4 regions of the Pseudoalteromonas sp. C2R02 genome follow, and region 4 is predicted to be linked to each of the others. Evidence: predicted binding sites of a transcription regulator. Region 4 holds the regulator's gene; each other region holds the start of a gene.

Region 1 (2,212 bases), on a different contig from region 4:
CAACCAAAAAATGGGCTTGAATGGATTTTTTCCACTAATAAAACCAACATGGCCGCCTTTTTCTGTGATCTCAAGATTAACATGTTTGCTTACATGGGAGCTATCGGGAACAGACTTGATTGATAACATAGGGTCATCAACTGAATGTATGATTAAAGTTGGTGTTGTTATATCTATTAAATAAGCTTTACTGCTCGCTTTATTATAATAATCTTTTGCATTTTTAAAGCCGTGTAAAGGCGCAGTTACTTTGTCATCAAACTCCCATAAACACGGAATATTTTTAATATCTTGTTTACTTAGACCCAATAAAGGTTGAATTAAAGACTCTTTTCGGCCAGTTGAGTGCTTTAATCTATCAAGTAAGTATTTTTGATAAATCTTACCTAAACTTTGTTGGATCACTTGGCAAGATGACGCTAAATCAAACGGTGCGGATACCACAGCAGCTGCATCTAAGTGACTATCGTTTTGATATTCACCTAAATATTTACTGAGCATATTACCGCCCAACGAAAACCCCACGGCAACTATTTTTTTATTTGGAAATTGTTCTTTTAAGTGTGTTATTAAAAACCTTGCGTCAGATGTTTCGCCGCTATGATAAGCGCGTGCAGTTTTATTTGGCGCAGCTGAGCAATTTCTAAAGTGCATGAGTACGGTATCAAACCCGTTATCTTGCATGGCTTTCATCATGCCTTTAGCATAAAAGCTATGAATATTACCTTCAAGTCCATGAAAGATGATAGCTAATGGTTTGGTATCATTTTTTGTAATAGGGCAGCCCCAAGCAAGTTCAATAAAATCTTGATCAGGTGTGCTAAGCGATTCTAATTGATAAGTAAGTTTGAGTTTTGGGCGAAAAAAACGCGGTAAAATAGTTTGTGCGTGTTTATTTACCATCCACCAAGCTGGACGAAAGTGACTGCTCATTATGTTTTAAATAATATTAATAAAATACGTAATTAGTTTAACTGGTAACCATAAAGATATAAAGGACCAATCCAAGTAAACTTGAAATGGCCCTTTAGTGCGTCGTGCTTAATTATTTACCTGTTATCCACTATTGTGAGGATAACTGGAGTATCACTGGGGTGAAGCTTCATTTATTTTCTTCATAAAAAAGAATGCAAAGAAAATACAAATTCCGATTACAGTAGCAAGAAAACCGAAAGACAAAAATAGAACTGGGTTGCTAAAAAAATCTCTAAAAAAAACTGACATGGTTATTCTCCTAATCTGTGAACAAACTTAGATTAAGGCATTAGGGCTAAGTAAAATATGATATAGATCAAATTCTATTAGCATTGAATTAAGTGTGGGAGCAGACTTTGATTTAGATCAGTTTTTCATCGGTAGTAAGGGGGCTTAACGAATTTTAATTTGTATTACGCCATATTAAAATTTAGGTAAAGTTGCAGGTTATCAATGTCTTTTGTTGGTGAGGTTTCATAATTATTAAGGGAATTTATTAATTGAGATTGTTGATGTTGTTCCATCAACAGTTCAGATTCGAGCAATGTCTTTCGCATTTTTGCGTAGAGTGAAATATTTGATTCTTGTGCTTTTAGTCTTAATCTTAATGCCCTTAAAGGAAATAAGTAACTATTTTCAAAATCAGTTATTGTTGATATTAATTTACTCAGGATCTCTAGGTTAATTGAAATGTTTAGATTATCTAAATACAGCATTAATAAGCATATATTGACATTTTTATTAAATTTATTTTGTAGTTCGAGTAATGAGTATGCTTGACCATCTTTAAGATACAATTCATTTTTACTGTAAAGCTCACAAGAGAAGCGCCAAAAATCTTCAGCACTTATTTTGAGTGTTTTTTTATTGTTAGAGTGATTCATTAAAAGTGGATTCTTTTTCTTCTAATAACTCTAATTGTTCTAATAATTGTTCTTCTACATCATTAAGCATAGGCACGCATTTAGCCTGTTGCTCTAGGTACTTATTTAGTTTAGCTTTGTTTTCTTCTTGGTATAAGTCGTTATTAGCAAGCGCGCTTTCGATTTCTTCTTGCTCGATAGTGAGTTTATCTAGCTTTTTCTCTAAAGAGGTTATTAGCTTTTTAATTGGTTGAACTGATTTTCTAAATTCAGCTTCTAAACGTTTTTGTTCTTTACGGTTTACCGTTTTATTTTCGGTTTCGTCTAGCGTGTTTATATCTTCAGTGACAGAATCTTTTTTGGCATTCATTAAC
Region 2 (2,212 bases), on a different contig from region 4:
GAAACTGGTCGTACACATCAGATTCGTGTGCACATGGCATATTTAGATCATTCATTAGTGGGTGACATTGTTTATAGTGGTCGTCCTCGCCCACCTAAAAAAGCAACACCTGAGCTTTCAGATGTGCTTAAAACCTTTAAACGTCAAGCGCTACATGCCGTTATGTTAACATTAGAACATCCTATTTCAGGTGAAATTATGAGTTGGGAAGCGCCTATTCCTGATGATATGGTTCAGTTAACACTTGCACTGCGTGAAGATACTAAGCAAAACCCTCAAAAAGATTTTTAATTAAAAAATCGTATTGCGTCGTCAATACGATAAGGAGTTGAATTAATGTCATGTATCTCTACAGCTTGGACAACTCCTAAAAATATTAAATCTTTTACAACAACTCGAAAAGGCGGTGTTTCTAAACCGCCTTTTGATAGCTTTAATATTGCATATCATGTTAATGATAATCCAAATGATGTTTCAACTAATCGTGCGTTATTACATGAGCAACTTCCTTGTAGTGCTGTTTGGTTAGAGCAAGTACATAGCAATGAAGTCATTGAAGTTAATTCAAAAACTGATCTAAACATCGTTGAGCAGGCTGACGCGTTATTTACCAAAGAAAAAAACATACCTTTGGCTATTATGACAGCAGATTGTTTGCCTATTTTACTGACAGATGAAAAAGGCAGTCAAATAGCTGCAATCCATGGTGGTTGGCGGGGGCTTGCAGGTGGCATTATAAATAACACTGTGGCATGTTTTGATTGTAACCCCTCAGATATAAAAGCGTGGTTAGGCCCTGCAATTGGTCCTGAAAGATTTGAAGTTGGCCAGGATGTTGTTGATGCATTCTCAAAATTAAATATAAATCATCTATCGGGTTTTAAGCCTCAAAAAAATGGTCAGTTTCTTGCTAATATTTTTGTATTAGCACAACAATTGCTTATTCAATTAGGTATTTCACACATCAACAGTGAGCAGCGATGTACTTATAATGATCCTGAGCTATTTTATTCCTATAGAAGAGAGTACCAAACTGGGCGTATGGCAAGCTTGATCTGGATCGAAAACTAAATAACGCTTATAAATATTTAATTATTTAGTTAATAAAATATTGAAATAAATCAAAATTACTCCTCTTTAACCTTGAACATTCGAACAATAATACCCATAAATAGTGTAGTTACCGCAAATAGATTTTTAGAGGCTAACAATGCGTTTAGACCGACTGACCAGTAAATTACAAGCTGCATTATCAGATGCACAATCTCTTGCATTAGGCCGAGACCATCAATTTTTAGAACCTGTGCATTTAATGTATGCCTTGCTGCAACAAACAGGCTCAAGTATTCGAGCTTTACTTGTGCAAACGGGTGTTAATCCTAATGAAATGAATACTAAATTATCACAAGCGATAGAAAAACTATTTAAAGTTGAAGGCATAGGTGGCGATGTTCAATTATCGTCAAATATGATCAACTTGCTAAATTTGAGTGATAAATATTCGCAAAAAAGAAAAGATAAATTTATTTCTAGTGAAATATTTGTATTAGCTGCATGTGAAGATAAAGGCCCGTTAGGCGAGATTTTTAAATCACTCAAAATAAATGCAAGTAAAGTAGAGAGTGGCATTCAAGCCATAAGAGGCGGGCAGAAGGTTGATGACGCTAATGCAGAAGATAATCGCCAAGCCCTAGAGAAATTTACTGTTGATTTAACTGAACGTGCTGAACAAGGGAAATTAGACCCTGTAATTGGAAGAGATGATGAAATTCGTCGCACATTGCAAGTATTGCAAAGAAGAACAAAAAATAACCCTGTTTTAATTGGTGAACCGGGTGTTGGTAAAACAGCCATTGCTGAAGGTTTAGCCCAAAGGATCATAAATGGTGAAGTCCCTGAAGGTCTAAAAGGTAAACGTGTATTATCTCTCGATTTAGGCGCTTTAGTTGCGGGTGCAAAATATAGAGGTGAATTTGAAGAAAGACTTAAGTCTGTTTTAAATGAATTATCAAAAGAAGAAGGTCAGGTAATTTTATTTATTGATGAAATTCATACTATGGTGGGTGCAGGTAAAAGTGATGGCGCTATGGATGCAGGAAATATGTTAAAACCTGCATTAGCGCGAGGCGAATTGCATTGTGTCGGTGCAACAACATTAGATGAATATCGTAAATATATTGAAAAAGATGCAGCATTAGAACGTCGCTTTCAA
Region 3 (2,212 bases), on a different contig from region 4:
CTATGGTCATCAGCCATTGTGGTAATTCAAATGGCGATAAAAGATGAAGCGGGTAGTCAACAAATAGTGTAGCGCTTAGGATATCGAAAAAATCGATAAATGCGCTGCCTACATTTATTGCAAACATAAACAATAAATACATCATTGCTAAAAATATTGGAATGCCCGCAATAGGATGCAATACAAAATTATCAATACGGTCGGTAAAACTTAATTGTGTAGATTGCACTGATGTTGTATTGGCTAATGTATCTTTAATAAATTGGTGACGCTGATGGATAACAGCTAAAGGTTCGTCTTCAAAATGACAGGCACAATCATCCTTAAGGGAGCATTCTACGTCACTGTTTTCTTTATTTTCATGAGATATCATTTTATGATTTTTTTGTGTTGAAGCTTTCCCTAAAGCAGCATGAATATTATCTAATGATGTATTATTTTGGGCGCTAATTTCAAAAACAGGGCAACCCAATTCTTTTGATAAACATTGAAGATTAACTGGGGTAGCTTCTTTACGATCGGTTTTATTTAATAACACGATCATAGGAATACCTAACTCAAGTAATTGTGTTGTTAAATACAATTGGCGTTGTAACTGAGTGGCATCTACAACATTAACAATACAGTCGATGTTTTGCTTTGCTAAAAAGCCATGTGAAATGCTTAAGTCTTTCCCTTGAGAGTCTCTTTTTGTTAAAGAACTTAAACCTGGTAAATCAGAAAGTTTTGCTGTATTGCTAGGTAAAGTTATGTTACTTGTTTTAACCGAAACTGTTACGCCTGACCAGTTACCTATTTTTTGGTTACCATCAGATAATAAATTAAAAAGGGTGCTTTTTCCCGAGTTGGCAAAACCAACTAATGCATAATGATCATAATAAGACATTAAATAACATCCACAATGATTTGTTTCGCTAAATGCTGTTGCACTATCATTTTTGTATTATTTAATCTAAAAGCGAGAGGGCCATTTAATGGTGCCTTATGTGCCAGTGAAATTTCACAATTTGGTACGAATCCTTGTTCCAATAGTTGGGTAGCAAGCACTTTATCTTGAGGAAGTGCGATGATTTTTGCTTTTTGATTTTTAGTCAAATCAACTAATGTCATATATTAAATACCTTTAAAAATGATAATTACTTACATTATTATTTTATAAGAGTAGATATTATAAGTACAAAGCAAATTGTAATAAGAGATTAATTAATTGATTAAAATCAATGTTTTTAGAAGATTTTAAATCTATTTTAATTTTTTGAGAAAATATTACATTTATAAAGTAACTATAAAAAAATATCTACTTTACCTTAGATAAGCAGTATCATTTTGGCTGCTGATAACTCACGGTTTTATAAAAGAAATGGATCGCATGCAACGCTGGTTAAAATTAAGTTTTATTTGTGTAATTATGAGTATTGTTATATTCACTGCAGTGTTTAGCAATAGGCAGGCATTAATGCTTCATTTTGTTAAACCTTATCTTGCGCCATACAATATTGCTGTCTCTTGCTTTGAGGTGAAACTAGCGTCTAATTTAGATGTCATGATTGATAAATTATGTTTAAACCATGCGCTTTTTGATGTCAATTTAAGTCATGGAAAAATTGATTGGTCATATCAAGAGGGGATTAAATTTAAGGGTATTAATTTAAACTCAGTTGATGTTCAAAGCTTAAAGCCGATTGAGTTTAAAAAATCTGAGGCAGCATCGAATCCGCTTGTTGAACTTCATTCATTCTTTAAAAAATTGAGTGACTTTAACTTACCTTTTACCATTAATATTAATGAATTCACCTATAAAACCTTTAATTCAAAATTAGTTTATACAGGCAGTTTTGTCGCTGCTGATAATGATTATAAAATCCACCTATTAACACCATCAAAAACTAAAGCTTTACATGGTTCGCTTAACATCATTAATAATGAAATTGATGGCAAAATCACTTTAAATGTGCAGCCATCAATTGAATTTTTATCTGCTCACGGTTTTACTTTGCCAGCAGAAATACAAAAGTACTTAAATGTAAAAGGTACAGTCAGCTCTCATTTTAATTGGAAAAAAAACCTACTGACTATAAAGCAACAGACAGAAAGTATCGTTGTAGACAGTGAAGTGGGCATATTAAATAGCGGACCTTTTAGGCTAAAACACGATACAGTTTGGCAAGGTGTAATAGGTGAAAATGACATTGATTTAGTATTTGCTCCACAA
Region 4 (2,212 bases):
GTTGCATGTTCGTGGGTACCTTTTAAAACAATATCGTAGTTTTCATTAAGTACGGTTTGTATAATTGATTCGAAAGGGCGATTATGCCATATAACCTTGCAGTCAATATCTAAAGTTTCTTTGTATTGCTCTATTAACGAATTAATCCATGAAATTCTGTCATTTATAACAGCATTACGCATAGCCTCTCTTTCATCAAGAGATAGCATAGTCGTCATTTCATAGGAAAAATCGTATATGGTTAAAAATGCAGTGATTTTAGCACCAGATTTTTGTGCTAATTCAAATGAACGTTTTAAAGCGGTTTGTTCTGATTTACTTGGATCAATTACTGCAAGTATTTTTTTTATTGTATTCATCATTTAACCTCTCAAATTTGCTTACTTTTAGTGTAAGTTAAGTTAGCAGATTTGACAGGTTTAAATGAAAAAAAATTGTCTAAGATCAATATACAAAGACGAAATTATTCGCTTTTAGATTTGGTACCTGCAATTGTATTCAATTGCTCAAGATCAATAATGGTAATGAATTTACCTTCAACTTTTATTACATCTGACTTTTGGAAGCGGCTCAATAGTCGACTAATGGTTTCTACTGTTAAACCAAGGTAGTTTCCAATTTCTCCACGTGTCATAGTTAATCTAAATTCTTTTTTAGAAAATCCACGTTCACCAAATCGTTGAGATAAATTACAAATAAAAGCAGCTAATCTTTCTTCGGCTGTTTTTTTGTTTAAAAGTAATAACATCTCTTGATCGTAGTTGATTTCACTACTCATCATGCGCATTATTTGTTGGCGTAATTTTGGTAATTTTCCAGATAACTCATCTAAAGTAGTGAAAGGGATTTCACATACCATAGCAGTTTCCATAGCCTGTGAATAACTTTGATGTTCCATTTTAAATATACCATCAAAACCAATAATATCACCTGCTAGATGAAAGTCAGTGATTTGCTCATCACCTTGTTCAGAGATGGTATAAGATTTAAACGAACCTGAGCGGACCGCAAAAATAGAATTTAATTTTTTGCCGGCTTCAAATAGTAAATCGCCTTTATGAAATGGTTTTTTACGTTCGATGATATCATCAAGTTTACCCATTTCGCTTTCATTAAGTGTTACAGGTAAGCATAACTGACTGATGCTACAACTATTACAGCTAATTTGGCAATTTGAACTTGTCGGTATTTTATTTTTAAGATCCATTGAAATTCCGTCTATTTTAAACTACTACTATAGATTAATGCAGTGCGTTTTGGGTTGCAATAGCTAAAAGGTATAAACCGTAAAATACTAAGATATTACCTAGAACAATACGGATTATGCTGTTATTGAGCCAGTTATTGATAGTTTGTGCTGCAAAACTTAACCCTATCATGGCAGGTAAGGTGCCTAAAGCAAAACTAGCCATAAATAATGCGCCTGAACTCGCACTTTGTGTTGTGATAGCCCAAGTTAATGCAGAATAAACTAATCCACAAGGTAACCAGCCCCAAAGCGCACCATATGCCAATGCTTTTTTCTTTGTATTGAGTGGTAATAAGTATTTATTCAATTTAACAATATGCTGCCATATTGCGAATTTCCCAAATTTTTCTAACCAATTTAAGCTTGCTGTCAAACGCATGATATATAGGCCTACAAGCACCATAAAAATACCACTTATAAAAGATAAAAATAAAGAAAAATCGTTTGATTGTTTAGCAAAAACAGAACTAATGCCACCTACTAAAGCGCCGCAAATACTATAGCTTAATAATCTGCCTAAATTATAAAGTAGGGCATATTGTTGTGCTTTTGTTTTGTCTTCAATCGCAAATTGTAAAGATGATGCAATACCACCACACATAGCAATACAGTGCCCACTACCAGCTAGACCCATAAAAAAAGCGGTAAAAAATAAAGACTCTGTCATAGCGGCTGATTATTCTTTGGATCTTTCGTTTTGTTAGGTTTTGTCTTAATTTCACTATCGTCAAATAATATACTGTGGGCTTGTTTGTCTAAATCAGAAAACTGTTCACTTTTAACGGCCCAGAAAAAAACAGCGATTGCGATTATTACAAATATAATTGCTATCGGAATTAATACATAAATGATGCTCATTATTTCAATACCTTTGTTATGGTTTTAATAGTCTTAATGAATTTGTTATCACGATTATAGAACTGGCTGACATGCCAATAACAGCCATCCAAGGTTGAACCATGC

What was found. The regulator FNR, encoded in region 4, switches genes on or off when oxygen is low (the NO sensors DNR and NnrR bind a similar motif). The targets are predictions, from matches to a motif close to TTGATCTAGATCAA.
Region 1: a site for FNR is predicted at 1,332-1,345, ahead of KO527_RS26515 (DUF3149 domain-containing protein). Genes of this name have one in related genera too.
Region 2: a site for FNR is predicted at 1,112-1,125, ahead of clpB (ATP-dependent chaperone ClpB). Genes of this name have one in related genera too.
Region 3: a site for FNR is predicted at 1,208-1,221, ahead of KO527_RS23705 (FeoA family protein). Genes of this name have one in related genera too.

What each region holds. Positions count from the first base shown of each region.
Region 1 is NZ_JAHKQC010000057.1:42,671-44,882, forward strand. It holds gene KO527_RS25650 (hydrolase) at 1-933, opposite strand, end outside; gene KO527_RS26515 (DUF3149 domain-containing protein) at 1,087-1,224, opposite strand; gene KO527_RS25655 (TIGR02444 family protein) at 1,389-1,859, opposite strand; gene KO527_RS25660 (ATP-binding cassette domain-containing protein) at 1,846-2,212, opposite strand, start outside.
Region 2 is NZ_JAHKQC010000025.1:43,387-45,598, forward strand. It holds gene rluD (23S rRNA pseudouridine(1911/1915/1917) synthase RluD) at 1-291, shown strand, start outside; gene pgeF (peptidoglycan editing factor PgeF) at 337-1,071, shown strand; gene clpB (ATP-dependent chaperone ClpB) at 1,211-2,212, shown strand, end outside.
Region 3 is NZ_JAHKQC010000048.1:49,516-51,727, reverse strand. It holds gene feoB (ferrous iron transport protein B) at 1-886, opposite strand, end outside; gene KO527_RS23705 (FeoA family protein) at 886-1,110, opposite strand; gene KO527_RS23700 (YdbH domain-containing protein) at 1,457-2,212, shown strand, end outside.
Region 4 is NZ_JAHKQC010000028.1:46,677-48,888, forward strand. It holds gene uspE (universal stress protein UspE) at 1-359, opposite strand, end outside; gene fnr (fumarate/nitrate reduction transcriptional regulator Fnr) at 464-1,207, opposite strand; gene KO527_RS10330 (sulfite exporter TauE/SafE family protein) at 1,242-1,916, opposite strand; gene ccoS (cbb3-type cytochrome oxidase assembly protein CcoS) at 1,913-2,107, opposite strand; gene KO527_RS10340 (heavy metal translocating P-type ATPase) at 2,124-2,212, opposite strand, start outside.